DNA from 4 places in the Ensifer sp. NM-2 genome. Region 2 is predicted to be linked to each of the others. Evidence: predicted binding sites of a transcription regulator. Region 2 holds the regulator's gene; each other region holds the start of a gene.

Region 1 (7,736 bases), on a different contig from region 2:
CCTCCTCGGTGAACTCCGGCTGGCTTTCCTTGCCGTCCCGCCCTTCGGGGATGCGCTCACCGTCTATCCCCGATCGCGGAACCGGTTGGTGATTGGATAGCGCCGATCGCGGCCAAAATTCTTCTTGGTGATCTTCACGCCGGGCGCCGACTGTCGGCGCTTGTATTCGGCGATATAGAGCAGATGTTCGATGCGGTGTACCGTTGTCTCGTCATGACCACGAGCAACGATCTCCTCCGTGCTCATCTCCTTTTCGACGAGGCACTCCAGAATGTCATCGAGCACCGGATAGGGCGGCAGTGAATCCTGGTCCGTCTGGTTGGGGCGAAGCTCGGCCGACGGCGCCTTGTCGATGATGTTTTGCGGGATGACCACGCCGGATGGACCGAGCGCGCCCGGCGGCACGGTGGTGTTGCGCCAGCGCGAGATGCCATAGACCTCCATCTTGTAGAGGTCCTTGATCGGATTGAAGCCGCCGTTCATATCGCCATAGAGCGTGGCGTAGCCGACCGACATTTCCGACTTGTTGCCGGTGGTGACCACCATCGAGCCGAACTTGTTGGAGACGGCCATCAGGATCGTGCCGCGCGTGCGGCTCTGCAGGTTTTCCTCGGTGATGCCCGATTCCGTGCCCTCGAACATATCGGCCAGCGCGCCGAGAAATCCTTCGACCGGCTCTTCGATCGGCACGATATCGTAGCGGCAGCCGAGCGCTTCGGCGCAATCCTTGGCGTCCTTCAGCGAGTCCTTCGAGGTGTAGCGGTAAGGCAGCATGATCGTGCGTACCCGCTCCTCGCCGAGCGCATCAACGGCAAGTGCTGCGCAGATCGCCGAGTCGATGCCGCCGGACAGGCCGAGCACGACGTTCTTGAAACCGTTCTTGTTGACGTAGTCGCGGAAGCCGAGCATGCAGGCGCGATAGTCTGCCTCCTCCCGCTCCGGCAGGCGCGATTGCAGGCCGCCGGCACAGTGCCAGCCATTGTCGCCCTTTTTCCATTCGACGATCGACAGCGCCTCCTCGAACTGGCTCATCTGGAAGGCGAGCGACTTGTCCGTGTTGAAGGCGAAGCTCGCGCCGTCGAACACCAGTTCATCCTGACCGCCGAGCTGGTTGGCATAGATCATCGGCAGGCCGGTCTCTATCACCTGCTTGAGCACGACCTGATGGCGCACGTCCACCTTGCCGCGATGATAGGGCGAGCCGTTCGGTGACAGCAGGATTTCGGCGCCGCTTTCCGCCAGTGTCTCGCACACACCAAGATCGCCCCAGATGTCCTCGCAGATCGGGATACCAATGCGAATGCCGCGGAAATTGACCGGCCCTGGCATCTCGCCCTGGTCGAACACCCGCTTCTCGTCGAACTCGCCGTAATTCGGCAGATCGACCTTGTCGCGTACCGCAATGATCTTGCCGCCATCGAGCACGGCGACGGCATTGTGGCGCCCGGTCTTGGCCAGGCGCGGGAAGCCGATAATGACGCCCGGGCCGCCGTCGGCGGTCTCCTCGGCCAACTTTTCCACCGCCTGTAAACAGGCCTTGAGAAAAGCAGGCTTGAGAACCAGATCCTCCGGCGGATAGCCGGAAATGAAGAGCTCGGTGAGCAGCAGGAGGTCGGCGCCCTGGCGCGCCGCATCGGCGCGCGCCTCACGCGCTTTCGCCAGGTTTCCGGCGATATCGCCGACGGTCGGATTGAGCTGGGCGATTGCGATACGAAGCAGGGTGGGAGCGGCTTTGTGAGCGGTCATGAGCGGGCCTGTCGGTCTGTTCTCGAACGAATGCGTCTGACTTTCGCCCCGATCTTTAGCGCAATCCGCGCGAAAATGCCCACAGCCAATCGCCGCGAAGCGAAAAATTCCAAAAAATTCTGCGTTTCCGGTTTGTTATCGGCGCCGGCTCGCGCGTCCTCACGTCACGAAAACCTGTTTCCAAACACCCTGAACAAGTCATTCATCCCCTGTTCAAAATGACAGTCGTATGACAGCTACACGACACATTGATGAAATTGGAGAAGACGTTGGCCAATATCGATTCAGCCGTAGCGAGGAGATCACGAGTCTACGCTGGTAGACCCGGATTTGCCGCGCGGCACGCCAAGACGCTGACCTCCGCACGCAGTGCATTGTTCTCGCTGTCGATCGCGGCAGCCCTCGTTTTTGCAGTCGAGTTGATCGTGCGCCAGTCCATGGCCGACACGGTCGCCTACTTCCTCGATCCGACGCGCCCCGCATGGACCACCATCGGTGCATTCTTCCTGATCCTTCTCGCCATCGATGGCGTTTTCGGCCGCGAACACAAGTCCGCCGTGGTGCTCGCGCCGCTGGCGATCATACCGGCCATCATCTGCCAGCAGAAGCAGGTCTTTCTCTCCGACCCGCTCTATCCGACCGACTTCCTCTTTGGCCGCCAGATCCTCGAATTGATGCCTGTGCTTGTCAAGGATCGTCCGTGGACGGCCGTCGGCATCGTTGTCGGCCTCATCGCAGCCGTTACAACCATCGGCCTGTTGCTGCGTTACGCCTGGCGCAACTTCCCCAAGCTGACACGCCGCGAGCGCATCGCTCGCGCAGCTTTTGCGCTGCCGCTGCTCTTCGCCTTCTGGCACATCATGGATTACAACCAGTTCTCCTGGATCCGTGATCGCCTGAAGGTCATCCCGATCATGTGGGACCAGACCGAAAACTATCGTCACAACGGCTTTGCGCTGGCGTTTGCGATCAATCTGCCGATGGCCAACGTCAACGCGCCCGCCGGCTACATGGCCGATGCGATCGATCGCATCCCGGTCAAGCCGCTGCCGGCCGGCACCTCCCACCGCAGCAAGCCCGACGTCATCGTGCTGATGAGCGAATCCTTCTGGGATCCGACCCGTCTGCCGAACGTCAAGCTTTCGCCCGACCCGATGCCGACGATCCGCGAAATGCAATCTGGCAACGTGTTCTCGCCAGAGTTCGGCGGCATGACGGCCAATGTCGAATTCGAAGCGCTGACCGGCTTTTCGAATGCCTTCCTGCCCTATGGCAGCATTCCGTACCAACAGTACATCCGCAATCCGATCCCCTCGCTTGCCACCTTCTTCCGTGGCGAGGGTTACGTTTCGCGTGCCATCCATCCGTTCCAGAGCTGGTTCTGGAACCGCACCGCCGTCTACAAGGCCTTCGGCTTCGACACCTTCAAGTCGGAGGAGAATATGCCGCCGATGCAGAAGCGCGGCATTTTCGCCTCGGACGAATCCCTGACCAAGGAGATCATCCGCCAGGCGGACGCCATGGATGACCCCTTCTTCTTCTTCGCGGTAACGCTGCAGGGCCATGGCCCCTATGAGCCGAACCGCTATGCCAAGAATACCATCAAGGTCGAAGGCAACCTGCCGGAGAGCGATCGCCAGGTGCTTGAAACCTACGCCCAGGGCGTCAAGGAAGCCGACGAGAGCCTGAAGAAGCTGATGGACTGGGCCAAGCAACGTGACCGCGAAACCATCATCGTGCTCTTCGGCGACCACCTGCCGCCGTTGAACACGGTCTACACCAACACCGGTTTCATGAAGGGCGTGACCGCGGAGCGCAAGGGCTCGAAGGACCAGATGAAGGCGCAGCACGAAACTCCGCTCGTCGTCTGGTCGAACAAGACGGGTCCGAAGAAGAATGTCGGCACGATCAGCCCGGCCTTCCTTTCCTACCAGATCCTCAAGCAGTCCGGCTACGAGCATCCCTACTATACCGGCTTCCTCGGCAAGGTGCACGACCAGTACCGCGTCGTCGACCGCTACATGCTGATCCGCAAGAACGGCAAGGATGTCGCCGAATGGTCTCGTCAGCCGAAGGTCCCGGCCCTGCTGCGCGACTATCGCTTCCTCCAGCACGACATGATGTTCGGCAAGCGCTACTCGACCGACCGCTTCTTCAAGTCGCACGCGGATCTCTACGCCGCAGGCTTCTAAACCACACCCGCACACGTTCGTGCGACATCACTGGCCTCTGAACAGAGCCGGACGGTAAACCGCCCGGCTCTGTGCACTTTCTCATCTATCCCGTTGATTTCCTCGTCGAAGTGGTGCGCTTAAGCGCGTCGCGATCTTTCCGATTCGCTCACTGCGCTTTAGGCTCTTGTTTTTTGCCCGTGTCGTTATCGCAAATCCGCCGCACACTTTTGCGCGAAACGCTTTCGATATCGTCCGATCCATTTCCGGAGATAGCCATGCCGCATTTGAACGAACTCTCGCAGCACATCTTCGGCAAACCGATGGCCGAGCTCGGCGAAATCGAGCGCCGCATCCTGACCCGCGCCAAGGAACGACGCACCGTTGCAACCGACACCAATGCCGCGTTCAGCGCCGAGCTGTCCGTCGGCGACCGGCTCGCCGACGCCATTGCCAGGATTGGCGGCTCCTGGGGGTTCATTCTCAGCTTTTGCGGCTTTCTCGTCGTCTGGGTGATCATCAACACCGTCTTGCTGGTGACCGGGGCCTTCGATCCCTACCCCTTCATCTTCCTCAACCTGCTGCTTTCGATGCTGGCGGCGCTGCAGGCGCCGGTCATCATGATGTCCCAGAACCGGCAGGCCGAGCGCGATCGCTTCGCTGCGGCAAAGGACTATGAGGTCAATCTGAAGTCGGAAGTCGAGTTGATCGCCCTGCACCACAAGGTGGACGATGTGCTACTGCGCGAGATCGCCGAGCTGAGGACCGACATCGCCAATCTTAACCGCCAGCTTTCCCAGTATCGGCACATACCCGACAATGAATAGACACCGGACAAGCCACTAAAGCGCGCAAGAATCTGCAAGATTCCTAATTCAATCACAAATTTGTATTTTGCAACAATAGGCTATTTCTGACTATTGAAACAACCTATTAGCGTATCGAAAAATTAACACTTGGGGAGCACCGTCAAGGCGCAGGGACAGAGAAAAAGCAGTCACGGTTCGGTCGGAGTTGCTGATATGTCCAAAATAACGCGCCTGTTCGGCAGCCGCGATGGCGCTGCCGCAATTGAATTTGCAATCATCGCCCCTCTATTCTTTCTATGTGTGTTGACGTTGATCGCCTACGGCATCTACCTCAGCGCGGCCCACTCCATTCAGCAGATAGCCGCCGACGCAGCGCGCACCGCCATTGCCGGACTTTCCGAAGGCGAGCGAGAACGCCTTGCCACGGACTACATCCAGCGCACGACCATGGACCAAGCCTTCATCAAGCCGTCCCGTATGACGGTCACCGTCAAGGACGATGCTGGTAACGCCAACCAGTTTACCGTGAGGATCAAGTACGACGCCGGCGATCTCCCGATTTATCGAGCGCTTCGCTACGATCCGTTTGGGAGGTATCTGATATGGGTTTGAAAGCGCCGGGAATAGCACACCTCGCCCGATCAAGAGGTGGCAACGTCGGCATATCCGCCGCTCTCGTCATGCCGCTCGTGATCGCCTCCATGGGACTTGGCATCGACTACGGTTACCTCACGGTCCAGAAGCAGGAAATGCAGTCGACCGTCGATCTTGCTGCCATCGCCGCCGCATCGAACGTCTCCTCCGCCGAGCAGGCTGTTCTCAAGTACTTCTCCAACAACCATGTCAATTTCGCTGTTGCGACGCCCTCCGGCCTGTTGACCGTCGATGGCAAGGTTCTGCCGCCCGGCGACGTCGGGACGGAAAAGGTCGACGGCGTGGCAACGGTCACGCGTGGACGGTATGTCCCCGATCCGGGCGTCGCAGCCGGCCAGCGCTTCGTCAGGGATGCCGCGGGGCATAGACGGGCTTGCGGCCCTTGCCGGTATGCGCATTCGGTTGCCGATCTATGTCGAGCTTGCCCACGCAGAAGCCAAACTTGCCGACATCCGTTGCTACGGCGGCAAGCCGGAGAACGCGGCAGTCGTCGTCGACGCGGTGCCGGGCGTCGCTGAGATCGCCGTCGGTGACGTCAATCCGAAGGTGCTTTCGAGTTTCTCCTTCGACGCTCGGGTCGAGCGCGCCCGCATCGTCGATGCGCTGGCGGTCAAGATCGACGCCATCGCTCACGTCGAGGCGCAGAACCTTCAAGCGTCCCGCCTCACCTTCAGCCCCGCCGAAGTGGCCGCACGCTCGATCAAGAGCGTTTCGACCAAGGACATCCTGTCGTCGACGACGAAGACCCTGCTCAACAATCTGGACCTGAACATTCAGGTGTTGTTCCTGACGCTCGGCAGCCCGACTATCCTGCAACAGGCGCTTGCCCAGACCTTGGCCGCGGTCACGAAACCGGTGGACGATCTGCTCTACAATCTGCTGCTCCTAGTGGGGGTACGCGTGGGAGAAGCCGATGTCCGCGTCACCGGCGTCAAATGTCAGCCACCGGTACTGGTGCAGTAACAGCCTCGCGACAGCACAAAGGGACTGGCAACGGAAAATCGATTGCCGATGCTTTCGAACAAAATGACGGGTTCGCACGTTATGGGCAAGGTAGAGCTGCTACATGCAGATGGGTTGAGTAGTATCGAAGCACACGTGGCGAGGGATCGGAACCCGAGGCGTATGCGAGAGATCGTCGGGAGACGTGCGCGACAGATGCAGTTGGTTGCAAAACAGGGGGATGCTGCACCGGAGAAACCGCTCGCCTTCACGGCGGACGGATTGCTGCGCAACCCGCTCCTGCGCGAGACGCTGCAGATCAGCGCTCGCGATCTGATGGCGGTCTATGATATTTTTCCACGTGTGGCTCGTCTCGTCGCCTCCCACCAGAAATGGACGCTGACCCAGGCCGCTTACGCGCTTCATCTTGAGCGCGACCCGTCTCACCCCGATTCGGGAGTGACTGCCGCGCGGTTGTTGAAGTTCATGCGCGAGACCGGCGGCGCAAGCAGGAACACGGCAGCCGCATTCCTGTCCGAGCTGCTCGCCTACAAGCTGCTGCGCGATGTCAGAGGTGAGCGGACGAACAAGAAGGTTCGCCCACTTGAGCCGACGGAAGTCAGCGAGAGCGCCATGATGCGTTGGTTCATGAGCCAAATGGGCACGCTCGACCGCCTCGATGGCGGCAGACGTCTGGAACATGTCGAGGCCGACACCTCTGTCCTTGGACGCACGCAGCCGATCGCGGCGCGAATGCTCCTGTCCGACAAGAATTGGAGCGAGCCCCCCGAAGGCGTTGCCATCTTCGTTTGGACCGAATGCGGGGGCTTGCTGCTCGATGACCTCATGGCGCGTCCGAAAAGCCTGACGCCCGTGGACGGAAAGGTCTGGCTGGAACTCAATCTCGCCGAGCTTGCCAACCACTACACCATCTCCAACACGCACGTGCGCAGACTGTTCACCAAAGCGCAGGACACAGGTTTCATCGGCCGATCGAACGACGGCTCCCGTGGACGCTTTTGGATGAGCGCCGGACTGGTCGACGAGTATTGTCGCTGGCAGGCTATAAAGCTCGCGGCCCTGGCCAATGCCTATGAGCGAGCCACGGACGGTGCAGTCCGGTTGGCGAAATAGGTCATTTCCTTCACTAAGTGCGGCCCGGCGTCGCCGGAGGTTCGCGCGCACGGATCGCGTCATCGCCTGGCGGCCGGAAGTGGCTTGAACGGTCCTACGACCGGCCCGCTTCAAACTTCGGCAGATCGTCGTTAATGTCGTAGAAATCGCCCTTGTCGGCACAGAATATGTGATAGCCGGGTAGGAGATCCGTCGGCTTCTCAAAGGCGCCGGCCATGATCGAGACGTATTCGGCGCTATCGGATTTCCAGAACAGAGCCGAGCCGCAGTTGCGGCAAAA
Region 2 (7,736 bases):
GCTCCTCCGGCCAGTTCGGCCTGATCCCGCTTCTCGCCGGTACGCTCTACATCGCCTTCGTCGCCATGCTGTTTGCGGTGCCGATCGGCCTGTTTGCCGCCATCTACATGGCGGAATATGCCAGCCCACGACTGCGTTCGACGGCAAAGCCCCTGCTCGAAGTGCTCGCCGGCATCCCGACCATCGTCTACGGTTTCTTCGCACTTGTGACCGTCGGCCCATTCCTGCGCGATATCTCTGCCCAACTGAACGGTCTCGTCACCGGCAATTATCAGAACTTCATCCAGGCACAGAGCGTCGTGACCGCCGGCATCGTCATGGGCATCATGCTGATCCCGTTCGTGTCCTCGCTTTCCGATGACATCATTACCCAGGTACCGCGGGCCCTGCGCGACGGTTCGCTCGGCCTTGGTGCCACCCGCTCCGAGACAGTCAAGAAGGTCATCCTTCCCGCAGCACTTCCGGGCATTGTCGGCGCTCTGCTTTTGACCGCCTCGCGTGCCGTCGGCGAGACGATGATCGTGGTGCTTGCCGCCGGTGTCGCGGCCCGCATGCAAATCAATCCTTTCGAGCCGATGACCACGGTGACGGTGAAGATCGTCAACCAGCTGACGGGTGACCTTGAGTTCACCTCGCCGCAGACGCTGGTTGCCTTCGCACTCGGCATCACGCTCTTCGTTATCACGCTCGGCCTCAACATTTACGCGCTCTACATCGTGCGCAAATATCGGGAACAGTACGAATGACCGACATCGCTTCCCCGGCCGTCCGGATCTCCGTCCGCCCCGCATCCGCCAAGCGTGATATCGGCATCAAGCGTCGCTACGCGGCCGAGCGTCGGTTCCGTGCCTATGGCATCAGCGCCATCAGTCTTGGCCTGTTCTTCCTCGCTCTGCTGCTGTGGACGGTGATCTCCAACGGCTACACCGCGTTCCAGCAGACGACGATCACGCTGCCGATCGAATTCACCGAAAAGGTCATCGATCCCAAGGGTGAGCGCGCGACCGACGGCAAGGTGCTGGTGGCGGCCAACTATCCGCTGCTGGTCCGCGATGCGCTGATCAAGCAGCTCGGCATCGATCCGAGCAATCGTCCGCTGGTCAAGCGGGCCACCGACATGGTGTCTGCAAGCTCCCGCACGCTGTTGCGCGACATCGTCGTCGCCGACCCGTCGGTTATCGGCAAGACCATACCGGTGACACTGCTCGCCGAAGCCAATGTCGACTCCGCCTTCAAGGGGCAGATCGACCTGAAGGTCGATGAGAGCAAGCGCAAGGTCAAGGACCAGCAGGTCACCTGGATGAACGAGCTTGCAAGCGCCGGCGTCCTGAAGAAGAGCTTCAACACCGGCATCTTCACCTTCGGTGCCTCGAGCCGTCCGGAAGCGGCAGGCGTCGGCGTTGCCGCCCTCGGTTCGCTGTTCATGATGCTGATCGTGCTCGTGCTGTCGCTGCCGATCGGCGTTGCCGCCTCGATCTATCTCGAAGAGTTTGCGCCGAAGAACCGGCTGACCGATCTCATCGAGGTCAACATCAACAATCTCGCCGCCGTTCCGTCGATCGTCTACGGTCTCTTGGGGTTGGCCGTATTCATCAACTTCGCCGGCATGCCGCGCTCGGCCGCCCTCGTCGGCGGCCTGGTGCTGACGCTGATGACCCTGCCGACGATCATCATCGCCACCCGTGCAGCGTTGAAGGCGGTCCCGCCGTCGATCCGCTCGGCAGCGCTCGGTCTCGGTGCGTCGAAGATGCAGACCATCTTCCACCACGTCCTGCCGCTGGCGATGCCGGGCATCCTGACCGGCACGATCATCGGTCTCGCCCATGCACTTGGCGAAACCGCGCCGCTGCTGTTGATCGGCATGGTCGCCTTCGTCGTCGATTATCCCGGCTCGCCGATGGAGCCGTCGACCGCGCTGCCGGTGCAGATCTACATGTGGGCCAACGAGGCGGAACGCGCCTTCGTCGAGCGCACATCCGGCGCGATCATCATTCTTCTCATCTTCCTCGTCGTCATGAACCTTGGCGCCATTCTGTTGCGACGTCGCTTTGAGCGCCGTTGGTAGTGAGGTAATTACTATGAACATCATGTCAGAAGCAGCAGTCGAAAAAGCCTTGGATCAGAAAATGAACACCGTGCCCTACAAGATGATCGGCAAGGATGTGTCGGTCTACTACGGCGAGAAGCGTGCGCTTTTCGACGTCAATCTCAATATCCGCGAGAACACGGTGACAGCGCTGATCGGCCCTTCGGGCTGCGGCAAGTCGACCTTCCTGCGCACGCTGAACCGCATGAACGACACCATCGAGAACTGCCGCGTCACCGGCAAGATCACGCTCGATGAAGACGACATCTACGACCCGACGATCGACGTCGTGGAACTGCGAGCCCGCGTCGGCATGGTGTTCCAGAAGCCGAACCCGTTCCCGAAGTCGATCTACGACAACGTCGCCTACGGCCCGCGCATCCACGGGCTTGCCCGCACCAAGTCTGAGTTCGACGAAGTCGTCGAGACCAGCCTGCAGAAGGCTGGTTTGTGGAACGAGGTGAAGGATCGCCTGCAGGAGCCGGGCACCGGTCTTTCGGGCGGCCAGCAGCAGCGTCTGTGCATCGCGCGCGCCGTTGCCGTCAGCCCTGAAGTGATCCTGATGGACGAGCCCTGTTCGGCGCTCGATCCGATCGCGACGGCCAAGGTCGAGGAACTGATCCACGAGCTGCGTACCAACTTCACGATCGTCATCGTCACCCACTCGATGCAGCAGGCGGCGCGTGTTTCGCAGCGCACTGCCATGTTCCACCTCGGCAATCTTGTCGAGGAGAACGACACCGACAAGATGTTCACCAATCCGGATGACCAGCGTACCCAGGACTACATCATGGGCCGGTTCGGTTGATGGCCGAAGCTCCTCTTCACCCCGTTTCCTGAACGCGCCCGCAAGGATCGAAGACTATGTCCATGCACATAATGTCCGCCTACGACGAAGAACTGAAATATCTCACGCGCCGCATCTCCGAGATGGGCGGGCTTGCCGAGCAGATGGTGGGCGAATCCGTTCGTGCGCTTGTCAATTCTGACCTCGCCTTGGCGCAGAAGGTGATCTCCGACGACACCATCCTCGATGAAGCCGAACGCCAGATCGGCGAAAAGGCAATCGTCACCATCGCCAAGCGCCAGCCCGTTGCTGCCGACCTGCGCGAGATCATGGGATCGATCCGCATCGCGTCCGATCTGGAGCGCGTCGGCGACCTCGGCAAGAACAACGCCAAGCGTGTCATCGCGGTTGCCGGCTCCGGCATCCCGCGCAAGCTGGCGCGCGGTCTCGAACACCTGGCAGAGCTTGCGCTGGTGCAGCTCAAGGAAGTCCTCGACGTCTACGCTTCCCGCTCGCCGGAGAAGGCCAACAGCATCCGCGAGCGCGACGAGGAGATCGACGCGATCTACACCTCGCTGTTCCGCGAGCTGCTCACCTACATGATGGAAGATCCGCGCAACATCACGCCCTGCACGCATCTTCTCTTCTGTGCCAAGAACATCGAGCGTATCGGCGACCACGCCACCAATATCGCCGAGACGATCTACTACATGGCGACGGGCGCGCAGCCGGAAGGCGAGCGTCCGAAGGACGACAATACGTCGACGCTGGGTGCCGTGAAGGACTAACGCATGTCGCGCAAAAGTGCGCAGCGGTTTTGCGATAACGACATGTGCAAAAACAAGAACTTAAAGCACAACAAGCGCATCTTAGAGATCGCGACGCGCTTTAAGACCCGGATACGTTCGAGTGCCTGCTTATGAACCTGCTCCGGTCGCAGCCCTGGTTGCGGCCCTGCTCTACTGCGTCTGAAGCTATACGTTTTCGCGCGTGCCTATGAAAACGCGCGGAGTGCTCCAGATTCTATATGTTCGAGCATCTCTTTGCGTTCGATCGAACGCGAGACGCTCTGGGTAAGGAGACGTTGCCTGATGTTGCCGAAAATCGCCGTTGTCGAAGACGAAGAGGCGCTGAGTGTCCTGCTGCGTTATAACCTCGAAGCCGAAGGGTTCGATGTTGATACGATCCTGCGCGGAGACGAGGCGGAGATCCGCCTACAGGAGCGCCTCCCGGATCTCCTGATCCTCGACTGGATGCTGCCGGGCGTTTCCGGCATCGAGCTTTGCCGCCGGCTGCGCCAACGTCCGGAAACCGAGCGCCTGCCGATCATCATGCTGACGGCGCGCGGCGAGGAGAGCGAGCGGGTTCGTGGCCTTGCCACCGGCGCCGACGATTATGTCGTCAAGCCGTTCTCGACCCCGGAGCTGATGGCCCGTGTCAAGGCGATGCTGCGGCGCGCCAAGCCCGAGGTCCTCTCGACGCTGCTTCGCTGCGGCGACATCGAGCTCGATCGCGAGACCCATCGCGTGCATCGCCGCACCCGCGAGGTCCGCCTTGGTCCGACGGAATTCCGCCTGCTCGAATTCCTGATGTCGTCGCCGGGCCGGGTGTTCTCGCGCTCGCAACTCCTTGATGGCGTCTGGGGCCACGATATCTATGTCGACGAGCGCACCGTCGACGTGCATGTCGGTCGCTTGCGCAAGGCACTGAATTTCTCGAGCATGCCTGATGTCATCCGCACCGTTCGCGGTGCCGGCTACTCGCTCGAAAGCTGAGCCAGCCGGCCACTGCAGCGCCGCGCATCTTAATGGACGCGCAAAGGTCGCTGTTGCATCTTGAATTGCGGCATGTTTCCTTGAAGCGAATACGAACCAGGGAAACATGCAGCAGCCAATAAAAAAGGGGCCGTGCGGCCCCTTTTCTGCATGTGGTTTTCGGTCGTCTCAGCGAGCGCGACGGCGCTCGGAGGTCGGCTGATAGGCAAGCCGCGCATGGAATGTGCAATAGGGCGAAGCTTCCGGGGAATCGTTGCCGCAGAAGTGGAATTCTTCCTTGAGCGGGTCGCCGATCGGCCATTTGCAGGTGCGCTCGGTCAACTGCGTCAGCTCCAGGCGGCGCGACATTGGCACGACCACATCCGTCTGGATGCGGAAATCCTGTTCGGCGACGAGATCGACTTCGACCTCTTCCTTGAGCACGGTCGCGCCGGCCGCACGGGTAACCGTCCGTGTCGTGACGCGCGAAGCGTAGTTCGGAGCGCGCGGCGCCGAAGTCGGGCGCTGCTTCGGCCGGGTCGCGGCGGTGGTTCCGCCAGCCTTGGCCCTGCCGGGCAGGCTCAGCCGGTGAACCTTGCCGATGACCGCATTGCGGCTGACGCCGCCGAGCTGTGCCGCGATCTGGCTCGCGCTCAGGCCCTCGGACCAAAGCTTCTTCAGTTTTTCCACCCGCTCGTCAGTCCAGTTCATTTCTGCACTCTCCGTTCTCAGCGTTGGCGATGACAGAATCTCTCACCACGCTCCGGACAGGCTCCGGAGCTGCAACGCGATAACACTTTTGGTGACTAGGCCCGCCGCATGCGTCTAGTAATTGAACATTAACCTACTGACCGGCGGACTCCGTGGCAAGAGTCCCGCGAATCGCGCCGAATCGATTTCTTGGTTTTCCCCAACTTGCTCGGTGGGCGTTGCATTTTTGCAAGCCCCGTCGCGTGATTTTTTCGTCGCATGGATCAGACCCGTCCGACCGCACTGCAAAGCTTGGTTTTGTTGACATTGCGCTGCGAAATAGGAATAGTGCCTGCGCCGCCGCAAGGCGGCATTTTTAATTTTTTGCCGCGCTCAACAGGGGCTCGGATCGATGCCGATAGCAATGAAGGAGAGGCTCGCCATGACTGCAACCACGCCGCTTTACGACACCTACATGCGTGCGCCGTTGCGTTTCGAGCGAGGAGAGGGCGTCTGGTTGATCGCCGAAGACGGCTCGCGCTATCTCGACTTCGCCGCCGGCGTCGCCGTCAACTCGCTTGGCCATGCGCATCCGCATCTGGTCGAGGCGTTGAAGGCGCAGGCCGAGAAGGTCTGGCACCTGTCCAACCTTTATGAGGTCCCCGGCCAGGAGAGCCTTGCACGCCGGCTGACGGCCGTCACCTTCGCCGATCGTGTCTTCTTCACCAACTCGGGTGCCGAGGCGCTCGAATGCGCGATCAAGACTGCGCGTCGCTACCACTATGCCAAGGGCAATCCGGAGAAGTTCCACATCATCACCTTCGAGGGTGCCTTCCACGGACGCACGATCGCGACCATCGCGGCGGGTGGTCAGCAGAAGTACATCGAGGGCTTTGGCCCGAAGGCCCCGGGTTTCTATCAGGTTCCCTTCGGCGATATCACGGCGCTCAAGGATGCGATCACCGACGAGACGGCGGCGATCCTGATCGAGCCGATCCAGGGCGAGGGCGGCATCCGCCCGGTCACCAAGGAATTCATGCAGGAGCTGCGCGCGCTTTGCGACGAGTTCGGTCTGCTGCTGATCCTCGACGAGGTCCAGTCCGGCGTCGGCCGCACCGGCAAGCTTTTCGCCTATGAATGGGCTGGCATCCGTCCGGATATCATGGCTGTCGCCAAGGGCATCGGCGGCGGCTTCCCGCTCGGTGCCTGCCTTGCGACCGAAGAGGCGGCTGCCGGCATGGTCGCCGGTACGCACGGTTCGACCTATGGCGGCAACCCGCTTGCCATGGCTGTCGGCAACGCCGTGCTCGACGTCATCCTGGCCGACGGTTTCCTGGAGCATGTCCGCGACGTGGCCCTGGTCTTCCGCCAGGGCCTCGCGTCGTTGAAGGACCGTTTCCCCGATGTGATCGAGGATATCCGCGGCGACGGCCTGATGCTCGGCATCAAGGCGAAAGGCCCTTCGGCCGATCTCCTGAAGGCGATCCGCGCGGAGAAGCTGCTGGCTGTTCCGGCCGGCGAAAACGTCCTGCGCCTGTTGCCGCCGCTGACGGTGACCGCCGCGGAAGCGCGCGAAGGCCTGGCGCGGATCGAGCGCGCGGCCGAAGCCGTGAGAAGCAGCAGCGGTACCGCCGCAGCCTAATTTGTGAACCCGGAGATCGGCAGCGATTTTCCCAAGGGTCCATGCGCGAGCCCAAGGTGTCGAGCGTTCTTTTGGCTCTTCGACACCGGTCGCGCTCCACGGGCCATTCTGAGACAGGAATTGACTACGATGGCAGGCACAAGACATTTCATCGATCTTTCGGCCATGACGGCAGCCGATCTGCGCACGATCATCGATGACGCACGCGTGCGAAAGACGGCGACGAAGGCCGGAACCGCCGAAAAGCCGCTCGCCGGCAAGATGTTGGCGATGATCTTCGAAAAGCCTTCGACCCGCACGCGCGTCTCCTTTGACGTCGGCATGCGCCAGCTCGGCGGCGAAACCCTGTTTCTCTCGGGCACCGAAATGCAGCTCGGCCGCGCCGAGACCATCGGCGACACTGCCAAGGTGCTGTCACGCTACGTCGATGCGATCATGATCCGCACCACCGATCATCGCCGTCTTCTCGAGCTTGCCGAGCACGCCACGGTGCCCGTCATCAACGGCCTGACCGACGACACCCATCCCTGCCAGATCATGGCCGATATCATGACCTTCGAGGAGCATCGCGGCCCGGTGAAGGGCAAGACCATCGCCTGGACCGGCGACGGAAACAACGTGCTTCACTCGCTGATCGAGGGCTCGGCCCGTTTCGGCTACCGCATGAACATGGCGGTGCCGCTCGGTTCCGAGCCGCACGACAAGATCCTCAACTGGGCGCGCAACAATGGCGGCGAGATCCTGCTTTGCCATGAGGCCGAGCAGGCCGTTGCCGGC
Region 3 (7,736 bases), 400 kb from region 2:
GCGCGGCGATCGATGCGACGATCTCCTTGTTTTCGGCAGGCGTGGCACCGTGTCCGTCATGCAGTGGCGTCTTGATCGGGCCGGGGCTGACCGCATTGACGCGAATGCCGCGGCCGATCAGTTCGCCCGAAAGCGTCTTGGCAAGCGACAGGAGCGCCGCCTTGCTGAGCGCGTAGACGCTGGAGGTCGGCATGCCGATATGGGCGTTGATCGAGGTGTTGAGCACGATCGAGGCGGGGTTGGAGAAGATCGGCAGCAGCGCCTGGATCAGGAAGAACGGGCCCTTGACGTTGATCGCGAGCGACTGGTCGAAGCTGGCTTCGTCCCATTTTTCGATCGGCTGAAGCTTGGCGATGCCGGCGTTGACGAAGAGGATGTCAAGATGGCCGAAGGCGGCCTTGACTTGCTCGGCAACCGCCGCCTGTCCGGCGGCGTTGCCGGCATCGGCCTGGATGATGACGGCGCCTTCGCCGAGTATCTTGCGTGCTTCGGCAATGTTCTTCGGATTGGTGCCGGTAACGGCGACCCGGGCACCCTCGGCGATGAACTGGCGCGCCGTTTCGAGGCCGATGCCGCTGGTGCCGCCGGTGATGAGCGCGGTCTTGTTGTGCAAACGTGGCATGATGGAATTCCTTCTTTTGGGTTGGCCTGGCTGTTGGGTTGGCTTGGGACCGGTCTTCTTTCCATCGACCGCCGTCCTTCGTTGCCAATAGATATGGCCGAAGATTGCCGTTCGGATTAGTCTGCCAATGATGGAACTCGAATTCGGAAATGCCGAACGATGCTGAAGATCGAAGGAATTGCTGCCTTTGTCGCAGTTGCGGAAGCCGGCTCGATCAGCGAGGCGGCGCGCCGGCTGCGGCTGTCGAAATCCGTGATCAGCGAACGGGTCTCGGACCTGGAACGCCACCTGAACGCAACGCTGTTGCATCGCACGACGCGCAAGCTGACTCTCACCGAAGATGGCATCGCCTTTCGCGAGCGCGCGGTGCGGATCGTCAGCGAGGTGCAGGCCGCCGCCAGCGATCTGGCGGAGCGCCGCGGGACGCTGACCGGACCATTGCGGATCGCCGCCCCGGTCAGTTTCGGGCATCTGCATCTCGGGCCTGCCCTTTACCCCTTTCTGGCGGCACATCCCGAGGTCGAATTGACGCTCGATCTCGACGATCGCCGGGTCGATGTCGCCTCGGAGGGTTATGACGCCATCGTGCGCCACGGGATCATCGCCGATTCACGGCTGGTCGTGTGGAAGCTTGCCAAAAGCAGGCGCCTGCTGGTCGCCTCGCCCGACTATCTCGATCGCAACGGCACGCCGGCCTCGCTTGCGGAACTCAACGATCACCGCGGTATCTTCTACACCAATCGCGGCGCTTCCGACTGGCGGTTCGAGGGGCCGACCGGTTCGACCGTTATCCGCGCCCGCATGGCGCTGCGCATCAACAACGGCGACATGATCCACGATGCTGCCGTCGCCGGGCTCGGCATCGCGCTGCTGCCGACATTCATCTGCGGTCCTGCGGTGCGCGACGGTCGGCTTCGCGAGATCGATGTCGGTTTTCGCCCAGAGCCGGAATTCATCTACATGGCCCATCCGGAGGGCCGACGGCCGTCGGCCAAGCTCCGGGCAATTACCGATCATCTGAAGAAGACCTTTGGCGATCCTCCGCACTGGGACCCGTGAACCGCTGCGCGGCTGTGGGCGCGACCGTTCATGCGCAACCCCCATTCGCTACATCTTGATGGGCGCCGCCCAAGTCGCGATCACGACCGGGCCGGATATCCCGGACGAGCCTTGCAACCGAAAGTCGGACGCCTGTTCCCTGAACTGGATCGTCTCATGACGCTCAGTCCCACCGCCAATGCGGAGGCTCTCTCCCCAACCGCGAGCCCCGCCCCCGGCATTGCAGCCGGAGGCGGACAGGGTCACAGGAACAGATCGACTGCGAAGTAGGTGAGCGCCGAAATCGCAGCAGCGGCCGGCATCGTCACGAACCAGGCGATGACAATGTTGCCGGCAAGGCCCCAGCGCACCGCCGAGACACGCTTGGCGGCACCCACGCCGATGATCGCGCCGGTGATCGTGTGGGTGGTCGACACCGGAATGCCGAGCCAGGTGGCGGCAAACAGCGTGATGGCGCCGCCGGTTTCCGCGCAGAAGCCCTGCATCGGATTGAGCTTGGTGATCTTCGAGCCCATGGTGTGCACGATGCGCCAGCCGCCCAACAGCGTGCCGAGCGCGATCGCCGCCTGGCAGGTGATCACCACCCAGAACGGCACATAGAACTCGGAGCCGAGATAGCCCTGCGAGAACAAGAGCACGGCGATGATGCCCATGGTCTTTTGCGCATCGTTGCCGCCGTGGCCGAGCGAATAGAGCGACGCCGAGACGAACTGCATCACCCGAAAGGTACGGTCGACAGCAAAAGGCGTCCGGCGCACGAACAGCCAGGAAACGATGAGGATCAGGAGCAGCGCCAGGAAGAAGCCGATCATCGGCGACATCACGATGGCGCCGACCGTCTTCAAGAGACCGGTCCAGACGATGGCATCGCCGCCAGTGCGGGCTAGGCCGGCACCGACGAGGCCGCCGATCAGCGCATGCGACGAACTCGACGGAATGCCGAAGATCCAGGTCGCGATGTTCCAGACGATCGCCCCCATCAGGGCCGAGAAGATCACCAGCGGCGTAACGATGCCGGGATCGATGATGCCGCGTCCGAGCGTCTCGGCCACATGCAGGCCGAAAAACAGGAAGGCGATGAAATTGAAGAACGCCGCCCACATGACCGCATATTGCGGCCGGAGCACCCGGGTCGAAACGATGGTTGCGATCGAGTTGGCGGCGTCATGCAGCCCGTTGAGAAAGTCGAAGAACAGGGCGATTGCAATGAGGGCGACGAGCAACGGCAGGGCGAGCGTCGCGTCCATCAGACGTTCTCGATCACGATGCCGCTGATCTCGTTGGCGACGTCCTCGAAGCGGTCGACGACCTTCTCGAGCTCGCCGTAGATCTCGCTACCGATAATGTAGGCCATGGCATTGTTGGCACCGTAGCGGCGGAAAAGATCCTTCAGGCCCTGGTCGTGCAGCTCGTCGGACCGGCCTTCGATGCGCGTGACCTCTTCGGCGATGGCGATGAGCCGGCCGTGGTTGACGCCGATGCGATTGAGCAGCGGAATGGCCTCGGCGATCAGGTGCGCCGCCTGGACGACGATGACGCCCATTTCCTTCATGCCCGGATCGAAGGTCTTCTGCTCGTAGAGCCGGATGGTCTTGACCGTCTTGTGCATCATGTCGATGGCATCGTCCATCGACTGGATGAGATCCTTGATGTCGCCACGATCGAACGGCGTGATGAAGGAGCGACGAACGGCCAGAAGCACTTCGCGGGTGACACCGTCTGCCTCGTCTTCAAGCGCGACGATCCGGTCGCAGTGCTTTTCGAGATCGTCGCCGCCGGCGAGGAGCTTGTCGAGCGCTTCGGCGGCACCGACGACGGTACGCGAATGTTGCGCGAAGAGATCGAAAAAGCTGTCTTCGCGGGGAAGGAGTTTGCGGAACCAAGCCAGCATCACAAATATATCCGTTCGTGGATTGTCATGCGGCTGTCATATTGTACGCAAGCGATCAAGAAAAGCGCTGAACGACTGGGATTATAAGGCTTTCCCCGCCGTTATCGCGCAATTTTGCCTGGAAATGACTCAGGTCACCTTTCGTCTTGCCTTAAAGCCCGCTTTCGTCCTACTGCATAGCTCCTTAAATCGGCATCGATTTATGGAGCTATGCAGCAAGTGTTGCAGCGTCCTTTGCACGTCCTGTTCGACGCGTGGCGCTGCGACTGGCGCCGACGTCGAATCCGGACCCGAAATGCCACAAAAGGTCTTTCTCAATCGCCTGAAGCTGAGCGAGTTCCGCAATTATGCGGCGCTGTCGCTGGCGCTCGACCAGAGGCACGTCGTGCTGACCGGCGAGAACGGCGCCGGCAAGACCAATCTGATGGAAGCGGTGTCGTTTCTGTCGCCAGGCCGTGGCCTCAGGCGTGCGGCCTATGCCGATGTCGCTCGCGTCGGCGCAAGCGACGGCTTCTCGGTCTTTGCCGAAGTCGTGGGCATGGAAGGCCCGGTCGAGATCGGTACCGGCACGGCCGGCACCAGTGAGGGGCAATCACGACGCCTGCGGCTGAACGGCACGACAGCGAGTACGGTCGATGAGCTGACCGACCATCTGCGCGTGCTGTGGCTGACGCCGGCCATGGACGGGCTCTTCACCGGCCCGTCGGCCGATCGCCGCCGTTTCCTCGATCGGCTGGTGCTTTCGCTCGATCCGGAGCATGGGAAGCGCGCCAGCGAATTCGACCGTGCCATGCGTAGCCGCAATCGGCTCCTCAGCGACTTTCGTCCCGACCCGGCCTGGTTGACTGCCATCGAGCGGGAAATGGCGGGGCTCGGCGTGTCGATGGCGCTCGCACGGCAGGAGATGCTGGGTCTGCTGACGGCGCTCGTCGAGAGAAACACCGGCGACAGCGTCTTTCCATCTGCGCGCCTGGCGCTGGCGGGCTTCCTCGACGACGAGAGCCACAAGCCAGCCTTCGACCTCGAAGAACAATATCTCACCATGCTGCGCGAGGGCCGGGCGCGCGACGCGGCCGCCGGCCGGACACTGGACGGACCGCACCGCACCGACCTCCTGATTCGCCACCGCGAAAAGGACATGGAAGCCGAGCGCTGCTCGACCGGCGAGCAAAAGGCGCTGCTCGTCGGCCTGGTTCTTGCCCATGCGCGCCTCGTCGGCGACATGACCGGTCACGCTCCTATCCTGCTGCTCGACGAGATCGCCGCGCATCTCGACATGGGCCGCCGCGCCGCCCTATTCGATCTCGTCGACGGACTTGGCGGCCAGGCCTTCATGACCGGGACGGACCGTGCGATGTTCGACGCGCTCGGCGATCGCGGCCGGTTCCTGACGGTGGAGCACGGAAGCGTATCGGGATGATGGAGCCGATCATGGAAAGTGTCCGCTCATGACTAGTACAAGCCTCGAATCATCGGAAATTGCCCGCTACGCGCGCCACATCATGCTGCCCGAACTCGGCGGTGGGGGGCAACAGAAACTCAAGGCGGCGCGCGTTCTCGTCATTGGCGCCGGCGGCCTCGGCGCTCCTGTTCTTCAATATCTCGCCGCCGCCGGCATCGGCACGCTGGGCATCGTCGACGATGACGTGGTGTCGCTGTCGAACCTGCAGCGGCAGGTGATCCACCGCACGGCCGATATTGGCCAGACAAAGGTCGAGAGCGCCTCGGCAGCGATCGGCGCGCTCAATCCGCATGTGGTGGTCGAGAGGCATCCCCTTCGTCTGGCAGCCGACAACGCCGAGGCGCTGTTGCGCCAATATGATCTGGTGATCGACGGCTCGGACAATTTCGACACGCGCTATCTCGCCGCCGATACGGCAGCAACCGTCGGCATACCGCTCGTCACCGGTGCAGTCGGCCGCTTCGACGGTTCGCTTACAGTGCTGATGCCTTATCGCTCGGGCGCGGATGGCGAACCGAACCCGTCCTACCGCGATCTCTTTCCCGAAGCGCCGCCGCCGGGCGTCGTGCCCTCCTGTGCCGAGGCCGGCATCATCGGCGCGCTCACCGGCGTCATCGGAACATTGCAGGCTATGGAAGCCATCAAGGTGATCGCCGGGATCGGCGAGCCACTCGTCGGTCGGCTGTTGATGTATGACGCTCTCTCGGCGCAATTCAGCACCATCCGCTATCGCCGGCGCAAGGACAGGAGCGCAGACTGATGCAGATCATCAGGATCGACGCTGCCTTCGATCGCTACAAGGAATTGCTGGCCCTGATCCTTGACGCCTTTGCCTATATGGACGGGCGGATTGATCCGCCATCCTCGGCCCATGCGCTAACGATTGAGGGGCTGAGCGAGAAGGCTTCGGCAGAAATTGGCTTCGTCGCCGTCGACGGCTCAGTGCTTGCCGGCTGCATCTTCTGCAAGCCGGAGACCGACTGCCTCTATATCGGCAAGCTTGCGGTTTCCGCGACCTGCCGGGGAAAAGGCGTCGGCCGACTGTTGCTTGCAAGCGCCGAAGCAGCGGCACGCGACCGCCACTTGGCCGCTCTGAGGCTGCTGACACGGATCGAACTCACCGAAAACCACAGGACGTTTTCGGCCTGGGGCTTCGTCGAAACCGACAGAACCGCTCACCCGGGCTTTACCCGGCCTACCTCGATCGAGATGCGCAAGACGCTTTGATCAGTCGCGAATCAATCGCGACCCGGCAGCACCCGATCCGGCGGCCGGTGACCGTCGAAGAAGGTGCGGATATTGATCACCACCTTGTCGCCCATGTCGATGCGACCCTCGAGCGTCGCCGAACTCATATGCGGCAACAGCACGACCTTGCCCTCGCCGGCGAGCTTGATGAGCTTGGGGTTGACCACGGGTTCATTCTCGAAAACGTCGAGCCCCGCACCGGCGATCTTGCCTTCGCGCAGGCACTTGATCAGCGCCGTCTCGTCGATGATGCCGCCGCGGGCGGTGTTGACGATATAGCTTTCCGGGCGCATCAGCGCGAGCCGACGGGCCGAAAGCAGGTGATAGGTCGCCGGCGTCGAGGGGCAATTGACCGAGACGATATCGACGCGGGCAAGCATCTGGTCGAGGCTGTCCCAATAGGTCGCCTCCAGCATCTCCTCGGTCTCGGCCTTGACCCTGTGACGGTTGTGATAGTGGATCGACAGGCCAAAGGCCTTGGCACGGCGCGCGACCGCGGTGCCGATGCGGCCCATGCCGACGATGCCGATGCGCTTGCCGGCAATGCGCCGGCCGAGCATCCAGGTCGGAGACCAGCCGGCCCATTCGCCCTTGCGATCGGTCAGGATCTGCGCACCCTCGGCGAGCCGGCGCGGCACGGCGAGAATGAGCGCCATCGCCATGTCGGCGGTGTCCTCGGTCAAAACGTTCGGGGTGTTGGTGACGGTAATGCCCTTGCGTGCGGCCGCGTCGACATCGATGTTGTCGACGCCGTTGGAGAAACTGGCGATCAGTTTCAGTTGCGGGCCGGCCTGCTCGATCAACGCCGCATCGATGCGGTCGGTCACCGTCGGCACGAGCACGTCGGCGCGCTTCACCGCCGCCACAAGCTCTGGTTGGCTGCGCGGCGTATCATCGATGTTCAGTTCGGCGTCGAAGAGCTCACGCATTCTGGTTTCGACGATGTCCGGCAGTTTCCGGGTGATGTAGACCTTGGGCTTCTTCTTGCTTGTCATTGCTGCGATGGGCCTTGTTGACGGGTCCTTAACCAAGTTGGGCGATACTTTCTCCCTGTAGCCGCAATTTCTACCAGACCCGGTCGGGAAGACAAACAAAACTCGCTGCGTCGTCCCCGCGATTTACGCCCCGGCCAAGAGCCCTGGGTGAACTGCGCCTGCAAGTTGCCACGGAAAATGAGCTTCGTCATGCGTCACGTCATTTCCAAACTCTCGTTAGCGTTGATCGCCGCCTGCATCGGCGCGGTCATCACGACGTCGGGTGCCCATGCCCAGGCCGCAAAGGGGGCCAGCGGATTGCCGCTGCCGCGTTTCGTCAGCCTGAAGGCCAAGAGCGTCAACCTGCGCATCGGCCCGAGCGTCGACTACGCGGTGGCGTTCCGCTACCTCAGGCCCGGCGTACCGGTGGAAATCATCCAGGAATACGATAACTGGCGCCGTATCCGCGACGCCGACGGC
Region 4 (7,736 bases), on a different contig from region 2:
GCCGACGCCGCGCGTCCGATAGGCAAAGGCGTTTGGCAGTTCTTTATAGGGGCGTCCCGTCGAGGCGGAGACCATCTGGTCGCTCTCCTCGGTCGCCAGGTCGTGGAAAAATAGTTCTGTTTCGGCACCCGGGCAGCGGGCGCGGCAGGCCTGCTCGTCGCGGGCGAAGTCCACAGGGCTTGCCTCGGACGAGATCGGGAAGAAGGCGCCATCGCAAGTGCGCACGCACATGGTGCGAAGCGTGCCGGAATAGACGCCGCTTTCCGGCGGGTAGGTGCCCATTTCGCCGTCCCGCAGCATTGGTCCGTAGCTTTCGTCCGGCGGCAGATCGCGCAGGATGTTGCGGTACGTTTCCGGCTCGTCCGGGTCGGCGGTCGCAAATTCCTCGCTGCCACCATAGCAACCGTTGATCTCGAGGGCGGCGAGGATGCGCCGGCGCGTATCGTCTCCATCGCCTGACATCAGCTGCTGGCGCTCCGATTTGAGGATGCGCAGATTGTCTTCCATCTCGGCGATCAGACTGTTGATGTCTGTGCAGATATCCGGGTCGCCGCCGTTGAAGACGACGACGCTGCCTGTGCCGCAGCCGGCGCGTCGGCGATCGTTGCGCGCCCGGCGCAATTCGATGTTCTGTCGGGAAATCGCGCTCGCATAATCGCGGGTATCGGCCGTAGTTTCGATGGCGGCGGGCAGTTCGGCGAGCCGAGTGTTCAGGCGGTCGCACACGCTGGAGGCCAGCGCCTGATCGGCAAGAACCAGAAGCAGCGGCAAGGTCGCCGCGGCTAGGGTTTTCATGTTCCGGAACACGGGCGAACGTCCATTCCTGCAACCGCACGGCGCCACCCTTGTTGTCCGGGTTCGGTCGCTGTCGGCACTTCCTGTTTCAGCCCTATCATAAGGCTTGTCGCCGCCGGTGCAACGACAAGCCTCGCATTGCGTTAACAGCTCCGTCCGGTGGGAGGAACGGAAGGAGCGTTAGAGATCAGGCGGCGCGTGCCGTCTCCAGCGACATCGGCCGTTCAAGAACCGTGCCTTCGATCGCCGCTACGGCCTTCATGGCGCTGAGCAGCGACGGCGTCACTTCCCAGGCGACCGCTACGGCATAGACCGAGCCGATCCGGTGCGGGTCAGCGATGCGCTCGCCGGGGCAACCCATGCGGCGGAACATCCGCTCGAGGAAGACATCGGTCACCGTGACGATATGGCTGATGCCGGAGGCCAGCCCGAGTTCGCCGACACCGCACATCAGTTCTGCGGCGGCGACGGTCACCTGGTTGGAGGCGCGGTCCTGAGAAATCTCCGGGTCGATGCAGAAGCGGCTCGATTCCCAGATCGAGGCGCTGCGGATCTCAGGGTTGTCGCCAAGCAGGATCGGGAACGTATCGTCCAGCATGTTGGGGCCGAGCGTCGGCAGCAATCTCAGCGATCCGCGCAGTTTTCCCGTCTCCGGCGAATAGGACAGAATATAGAGCGGATTCGACTTGTCGTAATTGTCGATCTCCCATTCCCCATCGGTCTGCACGTCCCATTTCAGGAAATCGTGGAAGACGCGCTTGCGCAGCTTGAACATCTCGTCGATGGACTGTGGGTGCTGTCCGCGTGTCCTGCCGTTGAGGATCCTGATCATCTTCTTCTCCATCCTTGTTTTGGGGGATGGCGTGATGCTGTCAGTCCTCAGGCAGGGGCGAAACTGTCACTACCGACAGTTCCGGAAACCGTTTTTTCCCACTAAATATAGACGGGTTTTCAGATGAGCGAAGGAGGAGCGTCTTGAGGGTGGGTCAAACCGTCGGGATCAGTGCATGGCGAACGGCCTGGGCCACGGCCTGCGTGTTGGAGACAACATTGAGCTTTCGGCGGGCATTGGTCATGAAGAAACGCACGGTGCGTTCGGAAATGCCGAGAATGGTGGCAATTTCCCAATAGCTCTTGCCGGCCGCCGACCAGGTGAGAACCTCGGTTTCGCGACCTGTGAGGCGCGTATCGCGCGTGTTCAGCCCCCCTGTCATGGCGGCGTTTTCAAGCATGCCGGCATGAAACAGGTTGGCGGCGAGCTGGAAGTCGCGCAAGTGGTTGCGCCGATAGATCGACCACTCCGCGGCCGACATATTGACGTTGATGGCCAGCAAGGCGGTGCGGCCGGCCGGCGAGGGCAGCGGCAGGGCGACGCCTTCACTGGAAAGGCCGATCTCTTCGGCCGTCTTGAACAATGGCTCGCATTCGGGAAAGCGGTGGCGCGCCGTCGTCCATTCGACAGGCCTGACGCCACCGAGCGCCAGCTTGAGGATCGGGTCGATACGGTAGAGCTCCCGCGTCAGATAAAGCTCGGCCGCGTAGGCACCGAACGTGTGGTGCAACCGGCAGATCTTGAGCTCGTCGGCATAGGGCTCAGCTTCAAGATATAGGAGATGAGCGATGCGAAAGGTACGGCGCATCAACGTAAAGAAATGGGCCGGCTCGACACAGCCTCCGCATTCCAGAATTTCCAGCATGTCGAGGACAGCCTGTTGTTCAGTCATGCCACAACACCGATTTTTGCGCTAAACCCCACAATGGTTGGGGGTTCACCTTTTGTCCAGAACCGACAGCCGATTTGCTGTGGATTGTCGACCCTTGCAAACAATGGTTGTTGCCCAGGGTCGCGGCAGCATCACAGGGCCGCCGGGTGCGGCGGCCCTTAAAAACGAGGGCGTCGCTAGCCCGGATGGCTGGCTTCAACGACGGCGAGTGCCGCCATGTTGACGACGCCACGCGAGGTCACGGACGGCGACAGGATGTGCGCCGGCAGTGCTGAGCCGAGCAGGATCGGTCCGACATGCAGGCTGTCCGTCATCGTCTTGACGACGCCAAGCGTGATGTTGGCAGCATCCAGGTTCGGGAAGACCAACAGGTTGGCTTCGCCCGAGAGCGTGCTGTCGGGCATGACGCGCTGACGCAGCACTTCGGAGATGGCCGAATCGCCGTGCATTTCGCCATCGACTTCCAGATCGGGCGCGAGTTCGCGCACAAGCTGAAGCGCCTGGCGCATCTTGGTGGCACTCTCGGAATCGCGCGAGCCGAAGTTCGAATGCGAGACCAGGGCGGCATGTGGCGTGATGCCGAAGCGCCGGATCTCCTGCGCCGCCATGACGGTGGTCTGGGCGATTTCTTCGGCACTCGGGCAGTAGCTGACATAGGTGTCGGTGAAGAACGTGGCGCCACGCTGCGAGATCAGCAGGCTGAGGGCCGAGAAATCGAGCACGCCGTCGCGCTTGCCGATGATCTGCGAGACGTCGCGCAGGTGCTTGCTGTAACGCCCTTCGACACCGCAGATTAGCGCATCGGCTTCGCCGCGCTTGACGGCAAGCGCCCCAATGACGGTGGTGTTGGTGCGGACGATCGTGCGGGCAGCTTCCGGAATGACACCGAGACGGCCGACGAGGGCGAAATAGTCCTCGACGTAGTCGCGGTAGCGCGGGTCGCCCTCGGGGTTGACCACCTCGAAATCGATATCCGGACGAATGCGCAGGCCGTAGCGACGCAGGCGCGTCTCGATGATCTGCGGACGACCGATCAGGATCGGGCGGGCCGTGCCTTCCTCCAGCAGCACCTGGGCGGCGCGCAGCACGCGCTCGTCTTCACCTTCGGCGAAGATCACGCGGTTCTTCTGCGCATTCTTGGCGGCGGCAAAGACCGGCTTCATGATGAAGCCCGAGCGGAAGACGAAGCGGTTCAGCTTGTCGAGATAGGCGTCGTAGTCCTGGATCGGGCGGGTGGCGACGCCGCTTTCCTCGGCAGCCTTGGCAACCGCCGGCGCAATCCGGAGGATCAGGCGTTGGTCGAAGGGCGAGGGGATCAGGTAATCGGGACCGAAGACCGGCGTCTCGCCGGAATAGGCGCGGGCGGCCACGTCGGACGGCTCCTCGCGGGCAAGGCCGGCAATGGCGCGGACCGCCGCCATCTTCATTTCTTCGTTGATCGTGCTTGCGCCGCAGTCGAGCGCACCGCGGAAGATGTGCGGGAAGCAAAGCACGTTGTTGACCTGGTTGGGGAAATCCGAACGGCCGGTGCAGATCATCGCGTCGGGGCGCGCCGCGCGCGCTGCCTCCGGCATGATCTCGGGCGTGGGGTTGGCGAGCGCCATGATCAGTGGCTTTTCGGCCATCTGCACCAGCAGTTCCGGTTTCAGGACTCCAGCGGCGGAAAGACCGAGGAAAACGTCGGCGCCGCCGATACTGTCGGCTAATACCCGGTTGTCGCTTTCCTGCGCGTATACGGACTTCCATTCGTCCATCAGCACTTCGCGGCCCTTGTAGACGAGGCCTTCGAGGTCGTGCACCCAGATGTTTTCGGTCTTGGCGCCAAGCGTGACCAGCAGATTGAGACAGGCGAGCGCTGCGGCACCTGCACCCGAGGTAACGATCTTGGCCTTGGCGATGTCCTTGCCGGCCAGTTCCAGACCGTTGAGGATTGCGGCCGCAACGATGATCGCGGTGCCATGCTGGTCGTCATGGAAGACGGGGATCTGCATCTTTTCGCGCAACTGGCGCTCGACCTCGAAGCATTCCGGCGCCTTGATATCTTCGAGGTTGATGCCGCCGAAGGTCGGCTCGAGCGCCGAGATGACATCGACCATACGCTCGATGCTCGCCGCGTCGATCTCGATGTCGAAGACGTCGATGCCGGCAAATTTCTTGAACAGGACGGCCTTGCCTTCCATGACCGGCTTGGAGGCAAGCGGACCGATATTGCCGAGGCCGAGAACGGCCGTGCCGTTGGAAATGACCGCGACAAGGTTGGCGCGTGCCGTGTAGTCGGCAGCCGTTTCAGGATTGTCGCGGATGGCGATGCAGGGCGCAGCCACACCGGGCGAATAGGCGAGCGCGAGATCGCGCTGGTTGCCGAGCGGCTTGGTGGGCTGAATTTCGAGCTTCCCAGGGCGAGGGTAACGGTGGAAGAAAAGGGCCTGCTGGTCGATGTCGCCGCTGACCGGACCTGTCTGGGATTTCGTTTTGTCGCCCGTGCTCATAGTCTGCATTCCTCTTTTTTGGACGTGGCCTTGTGGCATGAATTGCGAACCGCGTACAGTTTTTGCGCGGTTCTTTTAAGCCGGTGCGACGAAGCGGCCGGCGTCCGTGTCATCTTCCTGAAACACGAGTCTGGTTTTGACGGGCCCCAGAAGGCTCAATCAAGACGAGGCTGGTATGATGGCGGCACCGCAAATCAATTCCGTAAGACACCTCAGGACGTTGTTCATCTCCGACGTCCACCTCGGCTCCAAGGCCGCCAAGACCGACTTTCTTATTGATTTTCTGCGCCATCACGAGGCTGAGACCATCGTTCTCGTCGGCGACATCGTCGATGGCTGGCGGTTGAAGCGTAGCTGGTACTGGCCGCAGAACTGCAACGACGTCGTCCAGAAGCTGCTGCGCAAGGCGCGCAAGGGCACGCGCATCATCTATATCCCCGGCAATCACGACGAGTTCATGCGCGATTTCCCGGGTGTTCACTTCGGCGGCATCGAAGTGGCGCAGCGCCATATGCACAAGGGTGCCGACGGCCGCAACTATCTGGTGCTGCATGGCGACGAATTCGATGTGGTCGTGCGCAATGCGCGCATCCTCGCCTATCTCGGCGACTGGGCCTACGATACGGCGATCGCCATCAATATCGGCCTGGCCGCCGTTCGTCGCCGGCTCGGCATGCCCTATTGGTCGTTCTCTTCCTGGGCGAAGCTGCAGGTGAAGCACGCCGTCAACTTTATCGGTGAGTTCCAGAAGGTGGTTGCCGACGAGGCGCGGCGGCATGATGCGCAGGGCGTGATCTGCGGCCATATCCACCATGCGGTCATCGAGGATATCGGCGACGTGCGCTACATCAACACGGGCGACTGGGTCGAAAGCTGCACGGCGATCGCCGAACACCACGACGGCACCATGGAACTGATCACCTGGCATCAGATGCGCGGCGGCGTCGCAGAGGCCGAGGGAACGGCCGAAGCCGAACGGCTTCTGGCGCACCTGCTGACGCAACGGGCAGCCTGACGGGAACGCCGGCGAGGGCGCAAGCGTCGCTTGTAGTGAAATCTAGGTTATGGCGATCCGGCAGCGGGCTATGCTATTGCTGGCCGATAGCCATCAGGTTCTCCCATGATTCCCTCCCAAGCGCCCGCAACTGTGGGCCCTCCGCCGCGTCATTTTGCGCTTCGCATCGCCTTGCTCTTCTGCGCTCCGTTGATCGTCAACGGTTTCGCAATGCCGTATTTTCCGGTCTGGTTGAGCACGCTTTCCATGAGCGATTTCGAGATCGGCGTCGTGCTGGCGCTGCCGATGTTCGTACGCGTGATCACCGCGCCAATTGCCGGTGTGATCGCCGATCGGCTCGGAGAGCGCACGATCGTTTTGATCTGGTCAGGTTTCCTGTCGCTGGCGACGGCTTTCGTGCTGTTCTACGCCCGGGAGTTCTGGCCGGTTCTGATCATCTATACGCTGCAATCGGCGGTCTATTCGCCCTATGTGCCGATCGTCGAGGCGATCGCGCTTTCCGGCGTCCGGCGCTGGGGTTTCGATTATGCGCAGATGCGGCTTTGGGGTTCCGTCGCCTTCATCGGCGCAACCATGCTCGGCGGCTGGATGATCGGCATCTTCGGTGGCGACATGGTGCTGCCGGCGATGGCGGTCGGTTTCGGCCTGACGATCCTGATGGCCTTTGCGGCGCCAAAGGTCGGCCGACCGCGGCGCCCGTCACCGATCACGGCGCTGACCGAGCCTCCGCCGCAATCGTTGCGCCAGCTCGATCTGCAGCTATTGCTGATCGGCGTGACGCTGGTGAACGCCAGCCACGCCATGCTCTTCGCTTTCTCGGCAATCTACTGGCAGCATATCGGCTATAGCGGCACGGAGATCGGCATCCTCTGGAGTGCCGGCGTTGCTGCTGAAGTGACGATGTTCATCTTCGCCAAGGCGATCATCCGCCGCTTCAGCGTCTGGACGATGATCCTGTCCGGCTGCTCGCTGGCGGTCGTGCGCTGGATCATCTTCCCGATGGATCTCGGCTTTTCCGGCTATTTCGTGCTGCAGTGCTTCCACGCCTTCACCTATGCGATCATGCACACCGGCATGCAGAACAAGCTGGTGGAGCGCGTCGTCGAGGAGCAGGAGGCATCGGCCCAGGGGCTCTATTTCTTCTACACCGGCATTTTCACGGCGATCCTCACCTTCCTGTCCGGCTATCTCTACGCCTGGTACGGGGTGAACGGGTTCTATTCGATGTCGGTCGTCGCCTTTGCCGGCTGCTGCTTTGCCGTTGCCGCCTGGTATCTTCAGCCCCAGAGGCGTGGTTCCGGCGGAAAGACCAGCGAGGCTTCGTAGCGCAGGCCGGGCGTGCGATCGCGTGCCAGAAGCAGGGGCCCGTCGAGATCGACGAAATCCGCGCCCTGCGCCGCCAGGATTGCCGGTGCCATGCCGAGCGAGGTTCCGACCATGCAGCCGACCATCACCTTGAGGCCGAGCGACGTTGCCGCATCGCGCATGCGAAGCGCCTCCGTCAGGCCGCCCGTCTTGTCGAGCTTGATGTTGACGGCGTCATAGCGATCGACCAGGGCCGAGAGGTCGCCGGTCGCGTGCACGCTCTCGTCGGCACACACCGGAACGGGGCGGGCGATCGTGGCCAGGGCCTGATCATGGCCGGCGGCAAGCGGCTGTTCGATCAGGTCGATGCGCTGCTCGGCGCAGATGGCGAAGTGATAGGCGAGGCTG

Evidence for each region. Region 2 encodes PhoB, which activates phosphate uptake and scavenging genes when phosphate is short. Its sites were predicted from a motif close to TGTCATNNANCTGTCAT; they were not measured.
Region 1: C6558_RS18880 (LTA synthase family protein) is a predicted target of PhoB. The motif match lies at 1,965-1,981, and genes of this name have one in related genera.
Region 3: C6558_RS00260 (DUF47 domain-containing protein) is a predicted target of PhoB. The motif match lies at 3,596-3,612, and genes of this name have one in related genera.
Region 4: C6558_RS18790 (UDP-2,3-diacylglucosamine diphosphatase) is a predicted target of PhoB. The motif match lies at 5,116-5,132, and genes of this name have one in related genera.

Annotation. Positions count from the first base shown of each region.
Region 1 is NZ_PVZR01000009.1:66,978-74,713, forward strand. It holds gene C6558_RS18875 (NAD+ synthase) at 64-1,746, opposite strand; gene C6558_RS18880 (LTA synthase family protein) at 2,016-3,938, shown strand; gene C6558_RS18885 (DUF1003 domain-containing protein) at 4,196-4,744, shown strand; gene C6558_RS18890 (TadE/TadG family type IV pilus assembly protein) at 4,940-5,338, shown strand; partial or broken gene C6558_RS18895 (pilus assembly protein TadG-related protein) at 5,329-6,343, shown strand; gene C6558_RS18900 (hypothetical protein) at 6,539-7,456, shown strand; gene C6558_RS18905 (GFA family protein) at 7,551-7,736, opposite strand, start outside.
Region 2 is NZ_PVZR01000001.1:442,186-449,921, forward strand. It holds gene pstC (phosphate ABC transporter permease subunit PstC) at 1-746, shown strand, start outside; gene pstA (phosphate ABC transporter permease PstA) at 743-2,065, shown strand; gene pstB (phosphate ABC transporter ATP-binding protein PstB) at 2,079-2,894, shown strand; gene phoU (phosphate signaling complex protein PhoU) at 2,951-3,661, shown strand; gene phoB (phosphate regulon transcriptional regulator PhoB) at 3,965-4,648, shown strand; gene C6558_RS02250 (GcrA family cell cycle regulator) at 4,817-5,338, opposite strand; gene C6558_RS02255 (aspartate aminotransferase family protein) at 5,760-6,959, shown strand; gene argF (ornithine carbamoyltransferase) at 7,089-7,736, shown strand, end outside.
Region 3 is NZ_PVZR01000001.1:46,516-54,251, reverse strand. It holds gene C6558_RS00275 (SDR family oxidoreductase) at 1-622, opposite strand, end outside; gene C6558_RS00270 (LysR family transcriptional regulator) at 782-1,681, shown strand; gene C6558_RS00265 (inorganic phosphate transporter) at 1,924-2,928, opposite strand; gene C6558_RS00260 (DUF47 domain-containing protein) at 2,928-3,572, opposite strand; gene recF (DNA replication/repair protein RecF) at 3,697-4,992, shown strand; gene C6558_RS00250 (molybdopterin-synthase adenylyltransferase MoeB) at 5,021-5,794, shown strand; gene C6558_RS00245 (GNAT family N-acetyltransferase) at 5,794-6,261, shown strand; gene C6558_RS00240 (D-glycerate dehydrogenase) at 6,273-7,277, opposite strand; gene C6558_RS00235 (SH3 domain-containing protein) at 7,467-7,736, shown strand, end outside.
Region 4 is NZ_PVZR01000009.1:47,608-55,343, reverse strand. It holds gene C6558_RS18810 (DUF2865 domain-containing protein) at 1-795, opposite strand, end outside; gene C6558_RS18805 (acyl-homoserine-lactone synthase) at 983-1,627, opposite strand; gene C6558_RS18800 (LuxR family transcriptional regulator) at 1,782-2,519, opposite strand; gene C6558_RS18795 (NADP-dependent malic enzyme) at 2,696-5,008, opposite strand; gene C6558_RS18790 (UDP-2,3-diacylglucosamine diphosphatase) at 5,184-6,023, shown strand; gene C6558_RS18785 (MFS transporter) at 6,129-7,349, shown strand; gene dgcA (N-acetyl-D-Glu racemase DgcA) at 7,301-7,736, opposite strand, start outside.